3 regions of the Terrabacter sp. R4-6 genome follow, and region 2 is predicted to be linked to each of the others. Evidence: predicted binding sites of a transcription regulator. Region 2 holds the regulator's gene; each other region holds the start of a gene.

Region 1 (7,267 bases), 2.2 Mb from region 2:
GCGACCGGTAGAGGCGCGCGGCGGCGCGGAGGGCCTCGACGGCATACGCCTGCGCCTCGACGAGCGCGATCGGGGCGTCGGCGACCGTGCCGTCGCGCCACCGGATCGAGTCGCCGGAGTCCTTCCAGCCCTGGTTGGCGAGGCCCGTGCCGGAGGTGTCGAGGTACTTGAGCAGGCCGTCGTCGTCGGGCTGCCCGTCGCCCGTGAGCCAGTCGACGGCGGACCGGAGGGCGGGCAGCAGCGTGCGGGCTCGCTCGGGCGCCAGGCCCCAGTCGCAGGCGTCGGCGAGGAGGCAGACCCAGAGGGCGGTCGCGTCGACGGTGCCGTAGTAGACCTGCGGCAGCGCCATGCCGGTGGTGGTGTCGCGGTGCACGTGGCGGCGCAGCTCGTGCGGGATCTTGCCGGGCGCCTCGCCCGTGACGGGGTCGTGCGTCGTGCCCTGGCGTCGGGCCAGCGTGTGCAGCGTCCCCTCGGCCAGCTCGGTGCCGAAGGGCAGCAGCATGCGGGCCGTCCAGATGGAGTCGCGGCCGAACAGCGTGAGATACCAAGGGGTTCCGGCTGCGGCGAAGATGTGCTCGGGCGAGGCGGGGTCGCGCAGGACGAGGTGGCGCAGGTCGTCGAGACCGCGCTCGACGGTGCGCGCGACCCGGTGGTCCTGGGCGGTGACGCGCACGTCGTCCCACGTCACGGCATCGGCGCCGGGGTCCGCGTCGAAGGCGGAGGCCCGGAGCCGCTCCGTCGTGACGCGCAGACAGACGGAGGCGGTGCGGCCGGGCTCGACGACGAGTGTCGTCTCGAGCGCGACGGAGCCGTCGTCACCGGGTCGCACGGCCACCATGCTGCCCGTCGGGAGCTCCTCCAGGGCGACGGACGTGCGGTGCCAGTCATCAGCCAGTTCTGCGCTGCGTTCGTCCGTGCCTATTTCAACCCTGCGCAGGTCAGGGCCTCGCAGAATGCCGGACTTGACCTCTGCAATGCCGAGCCCGTCCCCCAGGATGTCGAAGGCGACGTTTGTTTCAATTGAGTATGGATACCGAGATGTGAGCGTGACCTTCTCGACCATGACAGGGCCCTCGAGGGTGCGTCTCCTCAGGATCTCCACCATCGATTGCTGAATACCATCGTCAAGGTTTCGCGCGACACCAAGGTGAAGTCCAGTCCCCCCCGTCACCCGCTCGGCAAGGAAGTCCGGTGTCTCACGCCCGATTCGGACCGTCAACTGATTGATGATGCGTCGATCATCTACGAAAAGACCCTGGCACGTTCCGAGCTCAATGTCGCCATGACGACTTGACATCACGGTGGCGTTTCCAGAAACCAGTATCGACAGTTCGTGGAGCCACGGCTGTCGGCGAGTCATGGCGCGAGCCTATTCCATCGATGGGTTCGCCCTCGTGCCTGATTGCGATCAGGTGGTGGCTGGCCCGGGAGGTGCGGACGGCCGGAGGGGGCGGCCAGTGGACGCTGCCCGCATGGCTGCGTCGGCTACCACGTTGCGAAAGGCCTCATAACGCTCGTCCTGCCTGAGCTTCAAGGCGTTCGTGATGATGATCCACCAAGCAGCGAGCGCGAGAGCTGCGGTGGCAACCCAGCCGCCCGATGATAGTTGCGCCTGTTGACCCATCAAGAGCGTGACGGCCGCGACTGGCACAAGCGACCCGCACAGCACATTGATCTCCAGCTCGATCGCGTCGATGTTCAGGGTAGGAGCCATCCGGCGGAGCCACAGCTTGCAGTAGATGAAGGCGTCAAACAGAGGGTCCTCACTCAGCTTCGACTGATCAAGCGGTCCGTTGAGCGAAGCTCGGAGCGCTGGATGCGTAGCCATGGCTCGATCCCAAGAGTCTGCACCCAGGCGATCGACGATATCGGCACGCAACTTCCCAACGGTGCCTTGCGGACCCCATCGTTTTCCAATCGAACGTACGGCGACAAAGCCAAGTGCGCGTGCGAAGTAGCCGACTAGATAACTCAGGCTCAGTCCCGCAGCGATCCACAGGTACCGCAAGGCTCCCGCACCGTCTGCTGTTCCTGACTGCATCGATTGAAGAAGAACCGAGTCTTGGGAGACTCGCCATATGGCCAAGGATGCGACGATGACAGCGCCCGGAGCAAAAACGCTCGCAAGCGTAATGAGGAGGTACAGCGCGATGCGCCGCCAGCCAGCGTCATCCGCATCCATTTCGCTCCCAGTCATTGGCCGACGTCGAATGGATCATATTGCTTGGGAGGGGCCCACAGGGTCTTTGCAATGAAGAGACCGGACGTGTGGGCTCGAACAGAATGAGTCGCGTGCTCGGACCTCACCGTGAAGGGTTTGACCTGTCGAGCCGCCTCATCCTGCGTTCTGGACGTAGTGACCGCAGCCCATTTCCAGCCCGCTCGTCGGGGTCGTCGCTCACACACGCTGCGGCGGTGCTCATGACGATCCCGGTGGCGCTGATGTTCTTCGTCTTCCAGAAGCGGATCATCTCCGGCTCGGTCGAGGGCGCGGTCAAGGAGTAGCCGCACCCTCAGGGGCTGCGGCGTCGCCGCGCACCGCCTCGGGCCGCTCTCGCAGGGTGAGCCAGAGGCGGTGCGCGGTGATGACGGCGAGGGCCCAGGCGAGGCCGATGAGCCAGCCCGCGAGCACGTCGGTGAGCCAGTGGTGGCCGAGGAAGACGCGGGAGAGCCCCATCGTCGCGACGAAGAGCGTGCCGATCGTGATCGCGAGGGTGCGCTGCCATGCCGCGGTCGTCTCGATGAGGACGAGGTAGACGACGATCGTGGTCAGCACCGTGGCGTTGAGGGTGTGGCCGCTCGGGAACGACGGCGACACCTCGAGGGGTGGCACGGCGAGCGAGGCCGGCGGGCGGGCCCGGTCCACGACGTTCTTGCCCACGATCGTCATGGCGAGCGACCCGGCCGCGGCGATGACGGTGAGCACGATCGGTGTCCACCGGCGACGACGCCACGTGATGATCGCGACCGCGACGAGGGCGAGGATCGGCATGCCGACCGGGCCGCCGACGTCGGTGAAGGCGGTGATCGCGGAGTCGAGCCCGGGGGAGCGGAGGGTGATGGCCGCGTCGAGCACCGGCTGGTCGACCGCAGTCAGCCCGTCCCGTCCGGCGACCCCCTCGTAGACCGTCTCGATGCCCTCGACGAGGACGACCATGACGACGAGCGCGATGACGGCGAAGACGACGAAGGCCACGTGGGCCGAGGACCACGACCTGACGCGCCGTGCCGCGGGGCGTGAGGCGCGCGCGAGCCCGGCGAAGACGTCGACGAGCCAGCGGCCGAAACGGGTGCGCCAGGCCGTGAGGTCGCGCGCACCGATCGTGTCGTCCGGGGTCTGCGGGCGGGTCGGCTCTGGCATGCCCCATCCTTACCCATGACCGGCCTGACGGCCGCAGGGGTATGCCGTTGCGCGCGTCTCGATGAGGCGTAAACCCCTGTGGGACAAGACGTTTGGTGTGGACAACTCTTGTCGGGTCATTCGAACACCTGTACGATTAGGGGTATGGAGCAGAGCCGGAGCGCGCAGCAGATCGAGCAGGACTGGGACCACGTCGCGTCCCTGGCCGCCGACCTGCACGACGCGCACGCCCGGCTCGTCGACTTCGTCGCGGCCGTCCTGACCGACGGGTCCTGGCAGGCCGCCGGGCTGCGGTCACCCGAGCACTGGCTGATGCTGCGCGCCGGGCTGTCGCGGGGCCAGGCGTCCGCGGTGGTCCTGCTGGCCCGGCGGGCGCAGGAGCTGCCCGCGACCTCCGCCGCGTTGCGCCAGGGGCGGATCAGCCTGGACCAGGCCGCGGTCGTGGCCCGGCACACCCCGGCCGCGTTCGACACCACCGTGGCGGAGTTCGCGCAGCACGCGACGGTCACCCAGCTGCAGCGCACGGTCACCCGGTACGACTTCACCCTCCAACCCGACAGCGTCGACGACCGCGGCCGCGGCCTGCCCGGCGAGATACCCCCCGGTGAGCAGGACGCGACCCTGGATCGGCCACGGGTGGAGCCGGTCGAGCCGGCGCACCTGAGCATGGGCCTCGACGCCGACGGGCGGTTCCGGCTGCGCTACGACGCACCCGCCGAGGTCGGCGCGCTCGTCGAAGCGGCCCTCGCCGAGGCCAAGGACCACCTCTTCCACACCCTCGCACCCGAGGGTTGGACCGACGAGCAGAAGCGGGCCCTGAACGGGGACGTGCTGCACCCCGACCAGACCTGCACCAGCGGCGGCCGGCCCCGCGTCACCTGGGCCGACGCCCTCATCGTGCTCGCCACCCGCTCCCTCGACGCCGCCACCACGACACGCGACGGAACCTCCGGCTCCTCCGGTGGCTCGGGTGGGGCCGCTCGGCGGGCCCGGTACCGGGTCCAGGTCCACCTCGACACCGACGGCGCCTGGCTCACCGGCCGCCCCCGCCTGCCCCAGCACATCACCGACCAGCTCACCTGCGACGGGACCCTGACCCCCGTCTGGCAGACCGACGGACACCCCGTCAACGTCGGCCGCACCCAACGCGTCGTCCCGCACCGCACCCGAGTCCTGGTCCTGGACCGCGACCGCGGCTGCCGCTTCCCCGGCTGCGGCTCCACCCGCAACCTCGAGATCCACCACCTCATCCACTGGCGCGACGGCGGCCCCACCGACGACACCAACCTCCTCGGCGTCTGCACCTCCCACCACGACGGACACCACCGCGGCGAGTTCACCATCACCGGCGACCCCACCCGACCCGACGGCCTGCTCTTCCACACCGACACCGGACTACTCATCGGCCCACCCCACCAACCACCCCGGACACCACCACCACACCTGGTCCCGGCCCCCGACCCCCACCCAGACCACGACCCGAACCAGCCGAACCGATCCAGACCACCAGCCAGACTCGGCCGCCGCTACCCCGCCCCCTCCGGCGGACCCCTGCACCTGCACCTCGTCGACTTCACCCCGACCTGACGACACCTGAGGCTGTCCCGAGCGTGGTCACCTCTCGAAGAGCTGACGCGCTTCCCACGTGGACAGGCAGAACGGGTGGCCGGCGGGATCGGTGTAGACGCGGCAGTGCTCGTTGGGCTGGACCTCGAGGAGCCGGGCCCCGGCAGCGGTCGCACGTGCTCCGGTCGCCTCGAGGTCGTTGACGAAGAAGTCGAGGTGCAGCTGCGTCGGCGCGGACCCTCCCGGCCAGGTCGGCGGCTCGAAGTCCTCGACCTGCTGGAAGGCGATCATGGCGGCTCCGGTGCTGACCGCGGCCCAGTGTGCCGAGCCTCGCACGATGCCGCCCGTGATCTCGGCGTAGAACTGTGCGAGTGCCATGGCGTCGGGAGCGTTGACCGTCGTCCCGTCGAACCGGATCGTGTCGGACATCAGCGGTCCGTCAGTTTCTCGTAGGTGGGGGTCAGGGCGGTCCAGCGCTCGTGCCAGGTCGGTGCGGCCACCTCCTGCGACCAGCCGTCGGCGTGGGCCGAGCCGCCGCTCGCCAGCGACCGTCCGAGATCCTCGAGGTGCACCTGCCACCCGGCCCCGTAGAAGTGGAGCTGCCCGACCGGCAGCCCGCGCTCCTCGACGACGAGCCGCGTCCGGGACCCCTCGGCGGTGAGCCACGCCTCGATCTGGCTCTCGTCGTCGCTGCCCGGCTCGGTCGTCAGGAGCAGGTGGTGGGGCGCGTCGCAGACCTCGATGGTCGCCGGACCGGTCCACGTGCTCGTGAAGACGGCGTGGACCGTCCCTCCCACGCGCAGGTCGCCGGACACCTCGGCGATCCAGCGCGCCAGGCGCTCCGGGGTGGTGCAGGCCTCCCACAGGTCGTCGATGTCGGTGTCGTAGACGTCCTCGACGCGGACCGCTCCGCGGGTGTCGTCGAGGGCGCGCATGGTGCCGATGATCTTCACTTCCGTGCCTTCTTTCCTCGGGCGATCTCGGTGTGCAGGGCGTCGAGCCGGTTCTGCCACAGGGCGCGGTAGGCCTCCAGCCACTCGTCGACCTCGACGAGCGCCTCCGGGCGCAGGGTGTAGATCCTGCGCTGTGCCTCCTGGCGCACCTCGACGAGACCGGCTTCGCGAAGCACCCGCAGGTGCCGGGACACGCCGGGCCGGGCGATCGGCAGGGCGTCGGCCAGCTCGCCGGCCGTCGCCGGGTGGTCGCGCAGGATCTCCAGCACCGTGCGTCGGCTCTGGTCGCTCAAGGCCTGCAGCACCGCGTCCATGACGTGAATGTACCCGATCAGTTATGTACCCGCAAGGATAAACAAAAGACGGGTCCCCCTGCGTGGTAGGAACGGGGGATGCCGATCCTGCCGACCCAGCGTGACCCGCGGTTCATCACGATCCGCCGCGGCGGCACCCTGACGGACGCGCACCACCGGCTCCTCGCCGAGTGGGCCCTCGTGTGCGCCGCGCACGTGCTGCCGCTCTTCGAGACGGCGCACCCGGACGACCGGCGTCCCCACGAGGCCATGGACGTCGCCCGGGCGTGGATCCGTGGCGAGGCGCCGATGCGTGACGCCCACCAGGCGGCCTTCCGGGCCAACGCCGCCGGGCGCGGGATGGACGATCCCGTGAAGTTCGCGGCGCTGTCGGTGGGGCAGGCGGTCGCGGTCGCCCACGTCGCCGCGCACGAGCTCGGCGCTGCGGCATACGCCATCAGGGCGGTCAGCGCGGGGGCGCCGCCCGTCGAGGCCGAACGCGCCCGGGTCGAGGAGCGTGACTGGCAGCGCGAGCAGCTGCCCGCCGACATCCGCGAGCTCGTGCTCGACGACCAGCGACGCCGCAGTGCCATCTGCTGGCACGTCTTCGACGACTGAGCTGCTCCGGGGTCAGCCGCCGAAGTCCTGCGTCCAGTAGTAGCGGTAGGGGCCACCGACCGCTGAGCCGACACCGATGGCCTTGTAGCGGCAGTTGAGGATGTTGGCCTTGTGTCCCGGGCTCTTCATCCACGCGTCCATGACGGCCTTCGGCGTGGGGTAGCCCGCCGCGATGTTCTCGCCGATGAGCGATCCGGTGTAGCCCTGCGCCCGGATGCGCTGCGCGAAGGTGCGACCGTCGAGGCTCGTGTGCGAGAAGTAGCGGCGCTTCGCCATGTCGATCGAGTGCGCCTGGGCGGCGCGTGCGAGGCGCACGTCGAGCACGAGCGCTCGGCACCCGGCCTTGGCCCGCTGGACGTTGACGAGCTGGATGACCTGGTTCTGGACGCTCACCGTCGCCGCCCCCGCGGACTGCGCCGGGCCGATCGCCGGGGTGGCCGCGAGCGCGGCCGACGCGGCGACGACGAGGCCGACGC
Region 2 (7,267 bases):
GACGTCGATGCCTGGTGCCGAGTCGCCGCAGAGGCGATGCGCCTCCAACGTGACCTCGTCGGCCACGGGTCAGACCTCGTCGCTGCGGGCGTCACGAGCTTGTGCCCGGCCGAGGCGGCGGCGTACGTCGAGGCGCGGGTCGCGTCCCTGACGGGGCTGCCCACGGACGACCCGCGCCGCATGTCCGGCGACGTCGCGCACCGATTGCGCGCCCTGCTCCCCGCGGTCACGGCGTGGGCCGAGGACGTCCAGGCACTCGGCCTGCCCGAGAGCCTCGTGCACAACGACCTCCACGCCAGCAACGTCTTCGCGACGGCGGACGGGATGCGCTTCTTCGACTTCGGCGACGCCCTGCTCGCGCACCCGCTCTCGGCGCTCTTCGTCCCGCTCAACGTGCTGCTCCACCGCTTCGAGACCACCCCCGACGATCCCCGGCTGCGGCGGGTGGGGGACGCCGCGCTCGAGGTCTGGGGCGACGTCGTCCCGGCCGGTGAGCTGCGGGCGGCGCTGCCGTCCGCGCTGCGGCTCGGTCGGCTCGGCCGGGCCGAGTCGTGGCTACGGGTCACCGCGACGCTGACGCCGGCCGAGGCCGTCGAGCACGGCGATGCAGGCACCTGGTGGCTCGGTGCCCTGGGCGACGAACCGCCTTTGTCCTGAGGGCTACTCGGCCACCGACCGGGCCGACCGCGCTTCGGCGCCGTCGGCCTCGCGCAAGTCCCAGAGCTCCTTGGTCTGCACGCCCCAGTACGCCGCGAAGAGCACGATGATGATGACCTCGGCGATGAGGACGAGGTGGTCGAAGCCGCTCACCGTCAGGGCCGTCAGCACCGTCACCCCGAGGGCGACGGCCAGGGCGACCGCGATGGCGATGTAGATGCGCTTGTAGGCGGTCCCGCTCGCCCCCGCGGCCCCGGCTGCGCCCCGGTGCCGCTCCTCGGCCCTCAGCGCGCTGAGGACCATCACGGCGATGACCCCGGCCACCATGGTGCCCGCGGCGACGCCGTGGCTCAGCGCGATGAAGCGGTCGCGCAGCACGAGGAAGAGGGTCAGCTCACCGAGCAGGACCGCACCGCACACGACGGAGACGACCACCGAGCGCACCGTGGGCCGCTCGGACGGGTCGCGCGTCATCGCGCCCCGCTTGAGCCAGGCGGCCACCAGGGCCGCGAGCACGGCGACGATGACGAGCGACCAGATGTTGTTGCGCACGGCCGCGGCGATCTCGGCCGGGGTCTGGGTGTACGCGTTCGGCCCGCACCGTCCGTCCGGCACCGTCGGCACCATGGCGACAACGAAGGCCATGAAGCCCGAGAAGTTGAGCAGCACGTCCTCCTCGGGCGAGTGGCCCTTGTAGGCGATGAGGCTGGCCCCGAGCGCGCAGAGCGAGCCGACGAAGACGGTCCGCGCCGGCGTGTAGTAGTACGCGCTGATCGAGCCGAGCCAGCACGAGTGGTCGGTCTCCCACCACCACTGGTAGCCGACCGAGAGCAGCAGCATGAGCAGCAGCGCGATCATCGCGCCGCGCAGGTAGCGGTAGGTGAGGACGACGTCGCGGGTGCGGCCAGGTGCCATGGCGGTCTCCTTCGCAGGGCTCACGGGTCAGAGTCTGTCGCCGCCTCACCCGATACGCCTCCCGGGACGCGACGATGCCGTCGGCGCGGAGGGCGCCGACGGCATCGTCGTCGGTGGGGGAGCGGGCGCTGTCAGAGCCGGCGCAGGACCGCCGTCACCTTGCCGAGGATCGTCGCGTGGTCGCCGTCGATGGGCGAGAAGTCGGGGTTGTGCGGCATGAGCCACACGTGCCCGTCGGTGCGCTTGAACGTCTTGACCGTGGCCTCGTTGTCGAGCATCGCGGCCACGACGTCGCCGTTCTCGGCGTGCTGCTGCTGGCGCACGACGACCCAGTCACCGTCGCAGATCGCGGCCTCGACCATCGAGTCGCCGTTGACCTTGAGGAGGAAGAGGTCGCCCTCGCCGACGAGCTGCTTGGGCAGCGGGAAGACGTCCTCGACGACCTCCTCGGCCGTGATCGGCACACCGGCCGCGATCTGGCCGAGCACCGGCACGTACGACGCCTCGGGGCGGGCATCGCCCGAGTCGGTCTCCGTGTCGTAGTGGTCGCCGCGCGGACGCGGCGCGGTGGCGTCGCCCCCGCGGTAGCCGAGCTCCTCGGCCTTCGCGTCGGGCGAGACGACCTCGAGGGCCCGCGGCCGGTTCGGGTCGCGGCGCAGGTAGCCCTTGGCGACGAGGGCGTTGAGCTGGTGCGAGACGCTCGAGGGGCTGGCGAGGCCGACGGCGTCGCCGATCTCGCGCATGCTCGGCGGGTAGCCGCGCCGGTCGACGGAGTTGCGGATGACCTCGAGCACCCGCCGCTGGCGGACGGTGAGACCGTCGCCGGTCTCGCGATCGGGAAGCTCGGTCACGCCCATGGTGTCCCCTTCGTCGGCTCGTCAGACCGCGTCGTGACGCTGGGTGTGGGGCCAGTGTCAGTGGTGGCTGGTGAGGTCTGTGGTGTGAGGAAAGACTACGCAGTTCGAACACAGTTGCCAAACACCTGTTCGATGCGTGTCTCGACTTCGTCGAACATCCGTGCTACAACTCGTACAGACGTTCTATCGAACATGTGTTCGCCAGTTCAGGAGCAAGGGGAGGTCACCATGAGCGCCATCGTCCTCGAGGCCGTTCGTCAGCCGCACACCGAGGAGCCCGCGCGGTCGCAGTCGACCGGCCGGCCTCGCCTCGTCCTCGTCCCCACCGGGCCCGAGGCCGCGCGTGCGGCCCGTGCCGCGAGGCCGCCGATGCGCCTGACGCGTTTCGGCCGCCTCGTCGTCACGCTCCTCGTCGCGGGCGTCGTCTCCGTCCTCGGTGTCGGCCTGGCGGGCCAGCTCGCGTCGGCCACGGGCGAGCCACGCACGATCACGGTCCAGTCCGGCCAGACCCTGTCGGGCATCGCCGCCCGCGAGCTTCCCGAGCTGACCACGGCCGAGGGCGTCGTCGAGCTCCAGATCGCCAACGCCCTCAGCACCACAGCGATCCACAGCGGCCAGCAGCTCGTCGTCCCGGGTCGCTGACCCGTCCAGCCCGTCCAGGGCCCGTCCCGTGTCGTATGCCGTGTGCTCGGCTGCGCCGGTCCCGGCCCTCCTGATCCGCCGCGTTGGCTCCACCTTCAGCGGCTGGCGGTAGCGGCGCTTCGACCCCGCCGTTCCTGCCCCGGACGCCGCACCCCTGACCGGGGGTGCGGCGTCCTGCTGTCCCCACCCCTGGCCGTGGCGCCGTCCTTGTGGCGCAAGGTCGCCCGCGCGACCGGGCTCGACCGCGGTCCCGTGGATGACGGGCTCCCGCCGTCCCGGGCCCGGCCTAGCGTTGCTGCCTCGGGAAGGGAGCAGGGGATGCGCTACGACGTGGACACCGACGCGCTGCGCGACGACGCCACCTCGATCGGTGAGGTGCTGGCGCGGGTGCAACGGCTGGAGATCGCCGCCGAGCTGCGGCCGTTGGGCGCGGCGGTGCCCGGGGGTCGTGTCGCCTCGGGCCTCGGTCAGGTGGCGGCGGCCTGGGAGGCGCGGCTGGCCGGGATGCGCTGGGAGCTGCGCGAGCTGGGTCGCTGCCTCGCCGCCGCGGCCGACACCTATGACGCGGTCGAGCAGGCGGCGCGTCTGGCCGTGCGGTCGCCCGGTGGCGCCCGATGAGCCCGGGGAGCCCGGGGAGCCCGGGCGGGACCGGTTCGAGCGCGTCGCTGATGATGACGGTCGGTGACCTGCGCGCCTGCCGGCCGCAGTCCCTGGTCGAGCTGAGTCGGCGTCTCGAGGAGCGCCGGTGCCGGGTGCTCGGTCTGGCCGAGCTCGTGCTCTGGCGTCGCTCGGCTGCTCCCCGGTGGTCCGGTGCCGCCTCGTCGGCAGCAGTCGACCGCTACGGTCTCGTCGTCGCCGGGCTCGGGAGGCTCGCGGGGAGCATCGCCGCGACGGGTCACGCCGTCGGGCACGCCGCGTCACGCCTCCAGTCCGCGCTCGACCTCGTCGGTCGCGCCGACCGGCGGGCCGCCGACGAGGGTGCCTGGGTCGACGGTGAGGGTCGCCTCTTCCTGCCGGTGCGCGCCTCGCTCGGAGACCCTGCGGGCGAGGCGCACCGGGCCCGGCTCGACGAGCTGCTGAGGGTGGAGGTGCACGCCTGCCTGACGCAGGCCCGACGATCGGCGTTCGAGACCGACGACGAGCTGTGGCGGGCACTGCTGACCGCGGCTCGTGGCTCTACCGCGCCGCCGGGGACCGCTGCCCATGTGCTCCCGGCGCCGCTGCCACCCCCACCGGCGGAGCAGTCGGCGGCCGGTGGACCCGGCGGCGAGGTGTTCGCCTCCGCCGCCTGGTGGCGGTCCCTGACCGACGAGGAGCGGCGCCGCGTCGTCCGCGATCGTCCGGAGTGGGTGGGTCCCCGCGACGGGGTGCCCGCCGCCGCTCGCCACGAGGCCAACCTCACCCTGCTGGCCCGAGCGGAGCAGGCAGCCCGGGCCCGTGCTCGTGAGGCGCAGGCTCGGGCGTCCGTGAGCAATGCCGCCGAGCGCACCCGCTCGGCCGAGCACGTCGCGGCCCTGCAGGCGGTGCGCGACGTGCTGTCACGGCGCGACGGCGGACAGCGGCGCCTGCTCCTCGTCGACGCGACCGGGCCCGACGTCAAGGCGGTCGTCGCGGTCGGCGACGTCGACCGGGCCGAGCACGTCGTCACCTTCGTCGGTGGGCTCTCGACCATGGTCGGCGCCGACCTGCGTCGTTACGACGAGACCTTCGTGCGGATGCGCTCGGAGGCCCGCGAGGTGGCGCGCGGCGAGGACGTCGCGGTCGTGACGTGGATGGGCTACGACGCGCCGCAGGTCCACGAGATCGTCACCTCCGTCGACCGGAACGTCCTCAGCGCCAAGCTCGCCCGCGACAACGCCGGTGCCTTGTCCGACTTCGTCACCGGCGTCGAGGCGGCTCGGGAACGACCGGCCCACCAGACGTTCTGGGCCCACTCCTACGGCGGGACCCTGGCCGGCTACGCCGCGCTGCGCACGAGCGCTGTCGACGACGTCGCGGTCTTCGGTGTGCCGGGTCTGCCGTTCAGCGACGTCGCCCGCACGGCTCTCAAGCCCGGGTCCCTCAACGTCCTCGGCGCGGTGGGAGACGACGTCTTCAGCTACGGCTGGCTGGTGCACGGCACGTCGGCGGCTGACGTCTCCGGCGCGACCCGGCTCTCGACCTTCGCCCTGAAGCTGTCCGGGACGGGGTGCAACCACTGGCTCCACTCGCGATCCGACTTCGTCGACACGGGCCGCACGTCGGGAGGCCACTCCGACTACCTCCGGGCCGGCACCGACAGTGCGCGCAACCTCGTCGCCGTCGCGGCGGGTCGTCCCGACCTGCGGGTGCTCCAGGGCGCCGACGAACGAGCGTGCACGACGACCGGCCCGAGTCTGGGGACCGACCCGATGCGCTGGCCGAGGCTCGTCCCGTGAGGACCGTCGCCGACGGCCCGACCCGCGACCTCGAGGCGCTGGCTGTCGCGATCCGCCGAGATCGCCTCGTCCTCTGGGCGTGCGGGTGGCTCGTCGCGCTCCAGACGCTGCCCTACGTCGCGGTGGGCTGGGTCATCGACGGCGGGACCGCTGCCGGAGACGGGGCCCTGTACGCGCTCTCGCCCCGCGCACTGCTGGGCGTCGTCGGCTTCGGGGTCGTCCTCGCCGTCGCACTGTCCCGGCCGGGGTTGCGGCCACGGGTCGACTCTGGAGCGGCCGCCGGCGGCGGCACAGCCGGTCCGCTCCTGGCGTCGGGCGGGACGGGGGCGGCCCGGACGACGAGGTCGGTGCTGACGCGACTGCGGTGGGCGGGTCTCGCGTCCATCGGTGGCGCCGCGGCCCACGCGGGGGCCGTACTGCTCGACGACGCCGCACGCTCGGGGGCGTTCGCCGTGGGCGAGGCCCTCGACGACGGATCCGCGGTCTGGGCCTACGTCGCCACGGTCCTGCACGTGCTCCTCATGGACGTGCGGGCCCCCTTGGCCGCCGTCGTCGCGCTCGTCGTGCTCACCCGGGCGCGCCGTCCGGTCAGTCCGCGCGGGTGCCGTCCGGCTGGTCCTGACCGTCCCGGCCCGGCAGCTCCGCCGGGAGCTCGAACCACACGTCGGTCCCAGGGCCGTCCACCGAGCTGATCCCGATCGACCCGCCGTGGGCCTCGATGATGCGCTTGACCGTGGCCAGGCCGATGCCGCTGCCGTCGACGGAGGTCTCGACCCGGTTGAAGAGACCGAAGACGCGGTCACGGTCGGCAGCCGAGATGCCGATCCCGTTGTCACGCACCGAGACACGCCATGAACCGTCGACCCGCGTCGACGAGATCTCGACGAGGGGAGCGACACCGGGCCGGGCGTACTTCACGGCGTTGGACACGAGGTTGAGCAGCACCGAGTAGAGCTGCTGCCCGTCCGCGGGCAGCGTCGGGAGGGCGCCGGCCGTGACGGTGGCCGACCGGGCGCTGAGCGTCGGGGCGAGGTCCTCGAGCACCGAGGAGAGGACGCCGTCGAGATCGGTGTCGCTGCGGTGCAGCTCGGCCCCGACCCTGGCGTGGGCGAGGATCTGCTCGATCATGCCGGCCATGCGTGTCGCGGAACGGAAGGCCGTGGCGACGAGACGCTCGGACCACTCGTCCGCAGCGACCGCGGGCTGCTGGCCCAGCATCTCGGTGCTCGCCATGATCGCGGTGAGCGGGGTGCGCAGGTCGTGGCTCACCTGTCCGGCAAAGACCGAGAGGGCCTCGTTGGAACGGTGGAGCTCGTCCCTCGTCTCGGTGAGTGCGGCGAGCGAGTCCTCGAGCTCCCGGGTGCGCAGGCGCAGCTCGAGGACGTCGACGACGCGCTCGGCGATGGCGACGAGGGCCTCCTCCTGCGACTCGTCGAGCTCACGGGGTTGGGAGTCGAAGACGCAGAGGCGACCGATGATGACGCCGTCCGGTGTGGTCAGTGGTGCTGACGCGTAGAAGCGGACGGTGCCGAGGATGCCTGTCACGAAAGGGTTCTCGCGGAACCTGGCGTCGAGGCTGGCGTCCGGGACGACGACCCGGTCGGTGTGCTCGAGCACGGCGGCGCACATCGAGTCCTCGCGGGCACAGATCGAGGCGGCGAAGCCGGTGGTGGCGATCTGCTGCTGGTGCGTCGCAGTGATGAGGTTGATCGCCGCCCGGGGGACGGCGCACACCTGTGCCGCGATGTCGACCAGGGCCTGCAGCTCGCGCTCGGGCGC
Region 3 (7,267 bases), 1.0 Mb from region 2:
TCGGGGTACGGTAGGGCTGTCGGGTCGCCCCGACGACGGCTCCACACCCGAACGCACGACACCAGCGACCTGAAGGAGGACGGCATGACGACACTGTTGCGGCGCGAGCTCGGCGACGTCCTCCGTGAGCGCCGGCGCGCCCAGGGTCGCACCCTCCGTGAGGTCTCGGCGACCGCCTCCGTCTCCCTCGGCTACCTCAGCGAGGTCGAGCGCGGCGAGAAGGAAGCCTCGTCCGAGCTGCTCGCCTCGATCTGCGGCGCGCTGTCGCTCCCGCTGTCGCAGGTCCTCATCGACGTGTCCAACCGGATGGCCGAGAGCGAGGGCCTCGCCCCGACCGTCTCGCTGCCCGTCCCGTCGGGCGACGTGGTGTCCGCCTCCGCCGCCTGATCGTCTACCGTGCTGGGGTGCGCAGCCCCTTCTCGGACCTCGACTCACGACTGGACCGGGCCGTGGTGCCCCGGGACCCGTCGGCTCAGCCGCAGCCCGCCACCGTGTCGGTGTGGCTGGGCGACCTGCAAGGCCGGACCCGCTACGAGCACGACGCGCTCGCACCCCACTACGCGGCGTCCACCATGAAGCTCCCGCTCGTCATCGCCGCCTTCCGGCGCGTCGTGCGTGGCGAGCTCGACCTCGACGCGCCGGTCGCGGTCACCGGCACCTTCGCCTCCGTGCTCGACGGCTCCCCGTTCGAGCTCGACGAGTCGGAGGACCAGGACCCGCAGACGTGGGCGGCCGTCGGCGGCACCCGCACCCTGGGTGAGCTGGCCGAGCAGGCCATCACCCACTCGAGCAACATCGCGACCAACCTGCTCGTCGACGTCGTCGGCCTCGACGAGGTCGCCGAGGTGCTCCGCATCGTCGGCTGCTCGCCGGCCACCGTGGTCGGGCGCGGCATCGAGGACGCCGTGGCTCGTCACGCCGGGATCACCAACACCGTGACCGCCGCCGACCTGGGGCTCGTCATGGCCGCGGTCGGGCGTCGCGAGCCCGCTCTCGGCGGCGACGAGGTGCTCACACCGGTCGAGGAGATGCTGGCCCGTCAGGTCCACGTCGACCAGGTGCCGGCCGGACTGCCGCCGGGCACCGCGACCGCGAGCAAGTCGGGCTGGATCCCCGGCGTCTCCCACGACGTCGCGCTCGTGCGTCCGGAGGGGGAGGAGCCCTTCGTCATCGCCGTCTGCACGACGATCGACCTCGACGAGACGGAGGCGGCCGTCTTCGTCGCCGGCATCGCCCGCGACGTCTGGCGCGCCGAGCACCCGACCGAGGACACCAGCGAGAACACCGAGGAGGAGCGAGCATGACCACCGTCGCGCGGGTGACGACGACGACCTCGTCCGTGCCGCTGCACACGCCGTTCGTCACGGCCCTGCGCCGCACCGAGACCACCGACACCGTCGTCGTCACCGTCAGCGACAGCGACGGCCGCACGGGCTGGGGCGAGGCGCCGCAGGTGTGGCAGGTGACGGGGGAGTCGCTCGCGAGCGCCACCGCCTGCATCGAGCAGGTGCTCGCCCCTGCCGTCACGGGTCACCGGCTCGACGACCGCAGCGACCTCGCCGCAGCCGCTGCCGTCGTCCAGCGCGCCGTGGCCCGCAACTTCGGCGCCAAGGCCGCGGTCGACGCGGCCCTGCACGACCTCGTCGCCCAGGCGGAGGGCACGTCGGTGGCGGTGCTGCTCGCGGCCCGGCCGGACGGCATACGCGAGGTCCTGACGACCGACGTCACCCTGTCGGCAGGTGCCGCTGACGCCCTCGCCGACACGGCGCGAACGCGCGTGTCCGACGGTTTCCGCACCCTGAAGATGAAGGTCGGCACCGACGCGAGCACCGACGTGCAGCGTGTCGCGTCGGTGCGCGACGCCGTCGGTCCCGACGTCGCCATCCGGCTGGACGCCAACCAGGGCTGGACGCGCGAGGAGGCCGTGCAGGTCATCCGTGCGCTCGAGGTCGCCGACCTCGGGGTCGAGTTCGTCGAGCAGCCCGTCGTGGCCGACGACGTCGAGGGACTGGCCTGGGTGCGCGAGCGGGTCGGACTGCCGGTCATGGCCGACGAGTCGTGCTACGGCCCCTTCGACCTCGAGCGGATCATCCGGCTGGACGCGGCCGACCTCGTCAACGTCAAGCTCGCCAAGTGCGGGTCGCTCACCGTGGGCCGTGACATGCTGCGCCGCGCCCACGACGCAGGACTGCGCACCATCGTCGGATCGATGATGGAGAGCCACGTCGGGGTCGGGGCCGCGGCGGCGCTCGTGGCTGCCGAGCCGACCACCGAGGTGAGCGACCTCGACGCCGCATGGTGGTCGGTCAGCTCGCCCGTCATCGGGGGAATCACTTACTCCGGCAACCAGATCCGTGTGCCGACCACTGACGGCCTGGGGATCACGGGGTTCGTCGACCGCGCGTGACCCCGCTGGTGCCAGACACACGAAGGGCCCCGCCGGAGCGGGGCCCTTCGTGTGTCGCGGGTCGGGTCAGTCGCCCAGGACCCGTAGTGAGAACGAGCCCTCACCGTTGCCGGTGTTGGTGGCGGTGAAGCCGACGGCACGCAGCGACTCGAGGAAGGACTTGGCCTCGCCGTGCACCTCGCCCTTGACGATGGCGTCGATCTTGTCGAGGTCGACGAAGAGGGTCGCGGTGGCGTTGCCGACGTCGCCGACGGCGAGCTTGAACGTGTCGCTCTCGCCGAGCTTGCCGCCCGACTTGAGGTCGTCCGCGTAGTCGGGCGTCGTGGCCACGAAGACCTTGTCGCCCTCGACCTTGTGGGTCAGCACGTCGCTGCCCACGCCGGCCGACTCCATGAGGCGACCGACGAGCTCGTCGGCGCGCTTGGCGTCGCTCGAGACGACCTTCGCGCCGAGGACGGGCACGTCGGACTGGAGGTCCTGCTCGGGCATGGCCAGGGTGAAGGACCGGCCGAGCAGCACCTTGAGGTCGTCGGGGAGCTTCATGCCGAGCTGCTGCTCGACCATGCCGATCGGGTCGGACTCACCGTCGGCGGCGGCGAGGCTCTCGATCTGCTTCTTCAGCTGGGGCCACGCGGAGTCGAGCATCTGGTCGGCGCCCGAGACGTTGAAGGCGGCCATCGTGTTGGCCGGGAGGGAGGCCACCTCGCTGCCGTCGCCCTTGACGGACCTCGTCGCGTCGGCGCCGCGCACGACGCCCGCCATCTCGACGTAGTCGGCGTCGAAGCGGACCGCCGTCGCGACGCGTCCCTTGGCCGAGGCCAGGGCCGTCGCGTCCATCCCCGTCGTGCCGCTGAGCTTCTGGATCTCCTTGAGGCCCGTGCCCATGTCGAACCACGCCGACAGGATCCCCTGCTCGCCGAGCGCCGCCATGTCGGAGGTGAAGCCGGCGTTCTGCGCGAGCGTGCCCTTGGAGGCGGCGGCGAGGGTGGCGTCGCCGACGCCGGGCGGGGTGACGATGGCGTAGCCGTCCTTCATCCGCAGCTCGGTGTCGGAGCCGCCCTTGTCGCAGGCGAAGAGCCTGGTCAGGGTGTCCTTGGCCGCCGACTCGTCCTTGACCTGGATCGCGATGGCGACGTTGGGGGCGTCCTCGGTGCCGCCGGGCCGGATCGCGGCGCCGACGCGGTCACCGAGCCAGGGCGCGATGTCGGTGTCGTAGCTGAACTTGGCGACGCAGTCGTTGCTCGCGTCCTTGGAGGCGAGCTGCCACAGCTGCTTGCGGGGGTCGTCGGCGCCGAGCGTGTCCTTGACCTTGGGCAGCTTGCCCAGGAAGCGCACCGCGGCGATCTTCTGGCCGGCCGACGGGTCGATGTCGAGACGGAGGTAGGCGTACGCGTCGCCGGGCAGCACGTCGGCGGGCTGGGAGCCGCCACCGCTCAGCGTCTGGAAGGCGAAGGCCCCTGCGCCGCCGAGGACGAGGGCCGTGACGACGCCGCCGACGAGCAGGCCCGTCCGCTTGCGGCCACCGGACGCGGGCGGCTGCGGGTCGTCGGAGAGGGTGACCTCACCGGGGACGGTCTCGGCCGCGCCGGCGGGCGTCGGGTAGGTGTAGGGCTGGGCCGCCGCGCGCGTGGGTTCGGTGGGCTCGGTGGGCCCGGTGGGCTCGGTCATGGTGTGCTCCCCTGAAGAGTTCGGTGTGCCGCGCGGCTGCGCGCGCGACGAGAGGACGATACCGGCCGCGCCGGACGTTCGCGGGCGGTTGCGGTAACGCTCCGACGACGGGTTCGCGCGGAACGGTTCCGGCCCGGCGGGTGGCACACTGCAGTGGTGCGGATCAGCCACTTCTGGACCTTGATGGACGACGAGTTCGGCGCGGCGTATGCCGGGTCGCTCGCCCGCGACCACGTGCTGGGTGCGCTCGGCAACCGCACCGTCGTGCAGGCCCTCGCCGAGGGCGAGCCGCCGCGCGCCGTGTGGGAGGCGCTCTGCACCGACATGGACGTGCCGCCGGAGCGACGCCTCGGACGCGACACCCGCGTCGCGCGGGGAGCCCAGGGCGGTCAGGCCGGTCGCTGACGCCGCCGCCGTTCGGCCCGGTGCGGAGCGGGGGAGCGCGCGGTGAGCGGGAGCTCCGCGTGGACCGCGTTCGACCGGGCGCTCACTCAGGTCCGGGCGACACGCTGATCTCGGCACCGGCGTGTCGTGCAGACTTCGAACACCTGTTCGGTAGTGTTCTCCACAGGTCCTGCGCCACCACCCGCATCGTCCACAGGCCGTCTCGTGGATCCTCCCGATGTCGGCGCCGGCACCTAGCGTCTGACCCGACAGCGGACCTCGCAGCACGAGGCCGTGGCCCGGGTCGAAGGTAGACGACCGCAACGCAGACGGCAGATAGGTGACCGACATGGCTTCGGTGCAGGAAAAGGACAAGGACAAGGCCCTCTCCTCGGTGATGGGCCAGATCGAGAAGAGCTACGGCAAGGGTGCGGTGATGCGTCTCGGCGACGACATCCGTCCTCCCATCGAGGTGATCCCCACCGGGTCGATCGCCCTCGACGTCGCTCTCGGCATCGGTGGTCTGCCGCGCGGACGCGTCGTCGAGATCTACGGCCCGGAGTCCTCGGGCAAGACGACCGTCGCCCTCCACGCGGTCGCCAACGCGCAGAAGGCCGGCGGCATCGCGGCGTTCATCGACGCCGAGCACGCGCTCGACCCGGACTACGCGAAGAAGCTCGGGGTCGACACCGACGCCCTGCTCGTGTCGCAGCCCGACACTGGTGAGCAGGCGCTCGAGATCGCCGACATGCTGATCCGCTCGGGCGCCATCGACATCATCGTCATCGACTCCGTGGCGGCCCTCGTGCCGCGCGCCGAGATCGAGGGCGAGATGGGCGACAGCCACGTCGGCCTCCAGGCGCGACTCATGAGCCAGGCGCTGCGCAAGCTCACCGGTGCCCTCAACAACACCGGCACCACGGCGATCTTCATCAACCAGCTCCGCGAGAAGATCGGTGTCATGTTCGGCTCGCCGGAGACGACGACCGGTGGCAAGGCGCTGAAGTTCTACGCCTCGGTCCGCCTCGACGTGCGTCGCATCGAGACCCTCAAGGACGGCACCGAGCCGGTCGGCAACCGCACCCGCGTCAAGGTCGTCAAGAACAAGGTCTCCCCGCCGTTCAAGCAGGCCGAGTTCGACATCCTCTACGGCCACGGCATCTCGCGGGAGGGCGGCCTCATCGACATGGGTGTCGAGCACGGCTTCGTCCGCAAGGCCGGTGCCTGGTACACCTACGACGGCGACCAGCTCGGCCAGGGCAAGGAGAACGCCCGCAACTTCCTCAAGGACAACCCCGATCTCGCCGACGAGATCGAGAAGAAGGTCAAGGAGAAGCTCGGCGTCGGGCCGCGCGTCGACCAGCCCGCCGAGGTCTCGGACGTGCCTGTCGACTTCTGATCATGGGTCTCTCCGAACAGGAGACCGCACGGGACCGTCTGGCTCGCGCCGCGGCCGCCCTGGCTGAGGCCGAGGGTGTCGCCGGGGTGCGAGCCGGCGGTGCGTCGGGCATGGCGTCGGGCGCAGTGTCCGGGGAGTCGGCGTCCGAGGTCGGCGCAAGCCGGTCCGGGCTTCCGTGGTCCGAGCCTGCCCACGTCGAGCCATCCGGGCGCGAGAGTGGTCGTCCAGCGAGCACGAGCGCGACCCGACCCGGCAACACGGGCTCGTCTGGAGCGGCGGGCGGGTCCCGTGGCGGCGGGCGTTCGGGCCGCTCCGGTGGCGCGAGCGGTTCCGGTCGTCAGGGTCGCCGGTCGTCGAGGCCCCGCTCGGGCTGGGGTTCGGACGAGGCGGGGGAGCGACCCGACTGGGCGCCTCCTCCCGACGACGTCGAGGTGGCGGTTCCCGACGCCGACGCAGAGTCGGTGGCGCGGGCCATCGTCCTGCGACAGCTGAGCATGGCTCCGCGCAGCCGAGCCCAGCTCGAGAAGAAGCTGCGTCAGCGCGGCTGCGAGGACGACATCGCGGCCAAGGTCCTCGACCGCATGACCGAGGTCGGCCTCATCGACGACGAGGCGTACGCCCAGATGCTCGTCCGGTCGAAGCAGTCGGACAAGGGCTTGGCACGGCGCGCCCTGGCGCACGAGCTGCGCAAGCAGGGCATCGACCAGGAGGTCGCCGACGAGGCGCTCGGTCAGGTCGGTGCGGGCGACGAGAAGGTGCGGGCCGAGCAGCTCGTCGCCAAGAAGCTCCGGTCGATGCGGGGTCTGGCGCCGGACGTCCAGACGCGACGCCTCGCCGGGCTGCTCGCGCGCAAGGGCTACTCGGGTGAGGTCGCGTGGCCGATCATCCGCGACGCCGTGGACGGCCTGCCCGAGCACCGGCGCGACTGACGTCCGGTGCAGTGCTGACCAGGGCCACCCGGGCTTCTGCGGACACCACGAGGGGGTGAGGACCGTGCGGTCCTCACCCCCTGGGTGTGCTGTGGTGCGGTGCTGCTCAGACCTCGGCGGGCACGTTGGCGATCGCGGACACGTCGAACTCGAGCTTGACCTTCTCGCTGACGAGGACGCCACCGGTCTCGAGGGCGGCGTTGAAGGAGAGGTTCCACTCGGTGCGGTCGATGGTGACGTCACCCTCGAAACCGACGCGGGTGTTGCCGAACGGGTCCTTGGCCGAGCCGGTCTCCTCGAAGGGGATCGTGACGGACTTGGTGACGCCGTTGATGGTGAGGTCTCCGGTGATGTCCCACTCGGCGCCGTCGCGCTCGACGTTCGTCGAGACGAAGGTGATCTGCGGGTAGTTGGCGATGTCGAAGAAGTCGGGGGTCTTGAGGTGACCGTCGCGCTGCTCGTTGCCGGTGGTGACGCTGG

The links. Region 2 encodes LexA, which represses DNA repair genes until DNA is damaged. Its sites were predicted from a motif close to TCGAACANNTGTTCGA; they were not measured.
Region 1: ACSSS0_RS08085 (HNH endonuclease signature motif containing protein) is a predicted target of LexA. The motif match lies at 3,482-3,497, and genes of this name have one in related genera.
Region 3: recA (recombinase RecA) is a predicted target of LexA. The motif match lies at 4,616-4,631, and genes of this name have one in related genera.

What each region holds. Positions count from the first base shown of each region.
Region 1 covers NZ_CP197224.1:1,703,563-1,710,829, reverse strand. The annotation lists gene ACSSS0_RS08105 (glycogen debranching N-terminal domain-containing protein) at 1-1,360, opposite strand, end outside; gene ACSSS0_RS08100 (hypothetical protein) at 1,409-2,182, opposite strand; partial or broken gene ACSSS0_RS08095 (carbohydrate ABC transporter permease) at 2,407-2,505, shown strand; gene ACSSS0_RS08090 (phosphatase PAP2 family protein) at 2,495-3,361, opposite strand; gene ACSSS0_RS08085 (HNH endonuclease signature motif containing protein) at 3,506-4,948, shown strand; gene ACSSS0_RS08080 (VOC family protein) at 4,976-5,356, opposite strand; gene ACSSS0_RS08075 (SRPBCC family protein) at 5,356-5,880, opposite strand; gene ACSSS0_RS08070 (ArsR/SmtB family transcription factor) at 5,877-6,194, opposite strand; gene ACSSS0_RS08065 (putative immunity protein) at 6,273-6,791, shown strand; gene ACSSS0_RS08060 (CAP domain-containing protein) at 6,804-7,267, opposite strand, start outside.
Region 2 covers NZ_CP197224.1:4,114,338-4,121,604, forward strand. The annotation lists gene ACSSS0_RS19100 (phosphotransferase) at 1-657, shown strand, start outside; gene ACSSS0_RS19105 (hypothetical protein) at 661-1,596, opposite strand; gene lexA (transcriptional repressor LexA) at 1,704-2,429, opposite strand; gene ACSSS0_RS19115 (LysM peptidoglycan-binding domain-containing protein) at 2,658-3,071, shown strand; gene ACSSS0_RS19120 (hypothetical protein) at 3,390-3,689, shown strand; gene ACSSS0_RS19125 (alpha/beta hydrolase) at 3,740-5,488, shown strand; gene ACSSS0_RS19130 (hypothetical protein) at 5,485-6,180, shown strand; gene ACSSS0_RS19135 (sensor histidine kinase) at 6,077-7,267, opposite strand, start outside.
Region 3 covers NZ_CP197224.1:492,359-499,625, reverse strand. The annotation lists gene ACSSS0_RS02400 (CinA family protein) at 1-73, shown strand, start outside; gene ACSSS0_RS02395 (helix-turn-helix domain-containing protein) at 85-387, shown strand; gene ACSSS0_RS02390 (serine hydrolase) at 405-1,304, shown strand; gene ACSSS0_RS02385 (dipeptide epimerase) at 1,301-2,407, shown strand; gene ACSSS0_RS02380 (DUF3352 domain-containing protein) at 2,474-4,075, opposite strand; gene ACSSS0_RS02375 (DUF3046 domain-containing protein) at 4,232-4,480, shown strand; gene recA (recombinase RecA) at 4,809-5,858, shown strand; gene ACSSS0_RS02365 (regulatory protein RecX) at 6,290-6,787, shown strand; gene ACSSS0_RS02360 (YceI family protein) at 6,894-7,267, opposite strand, start outside.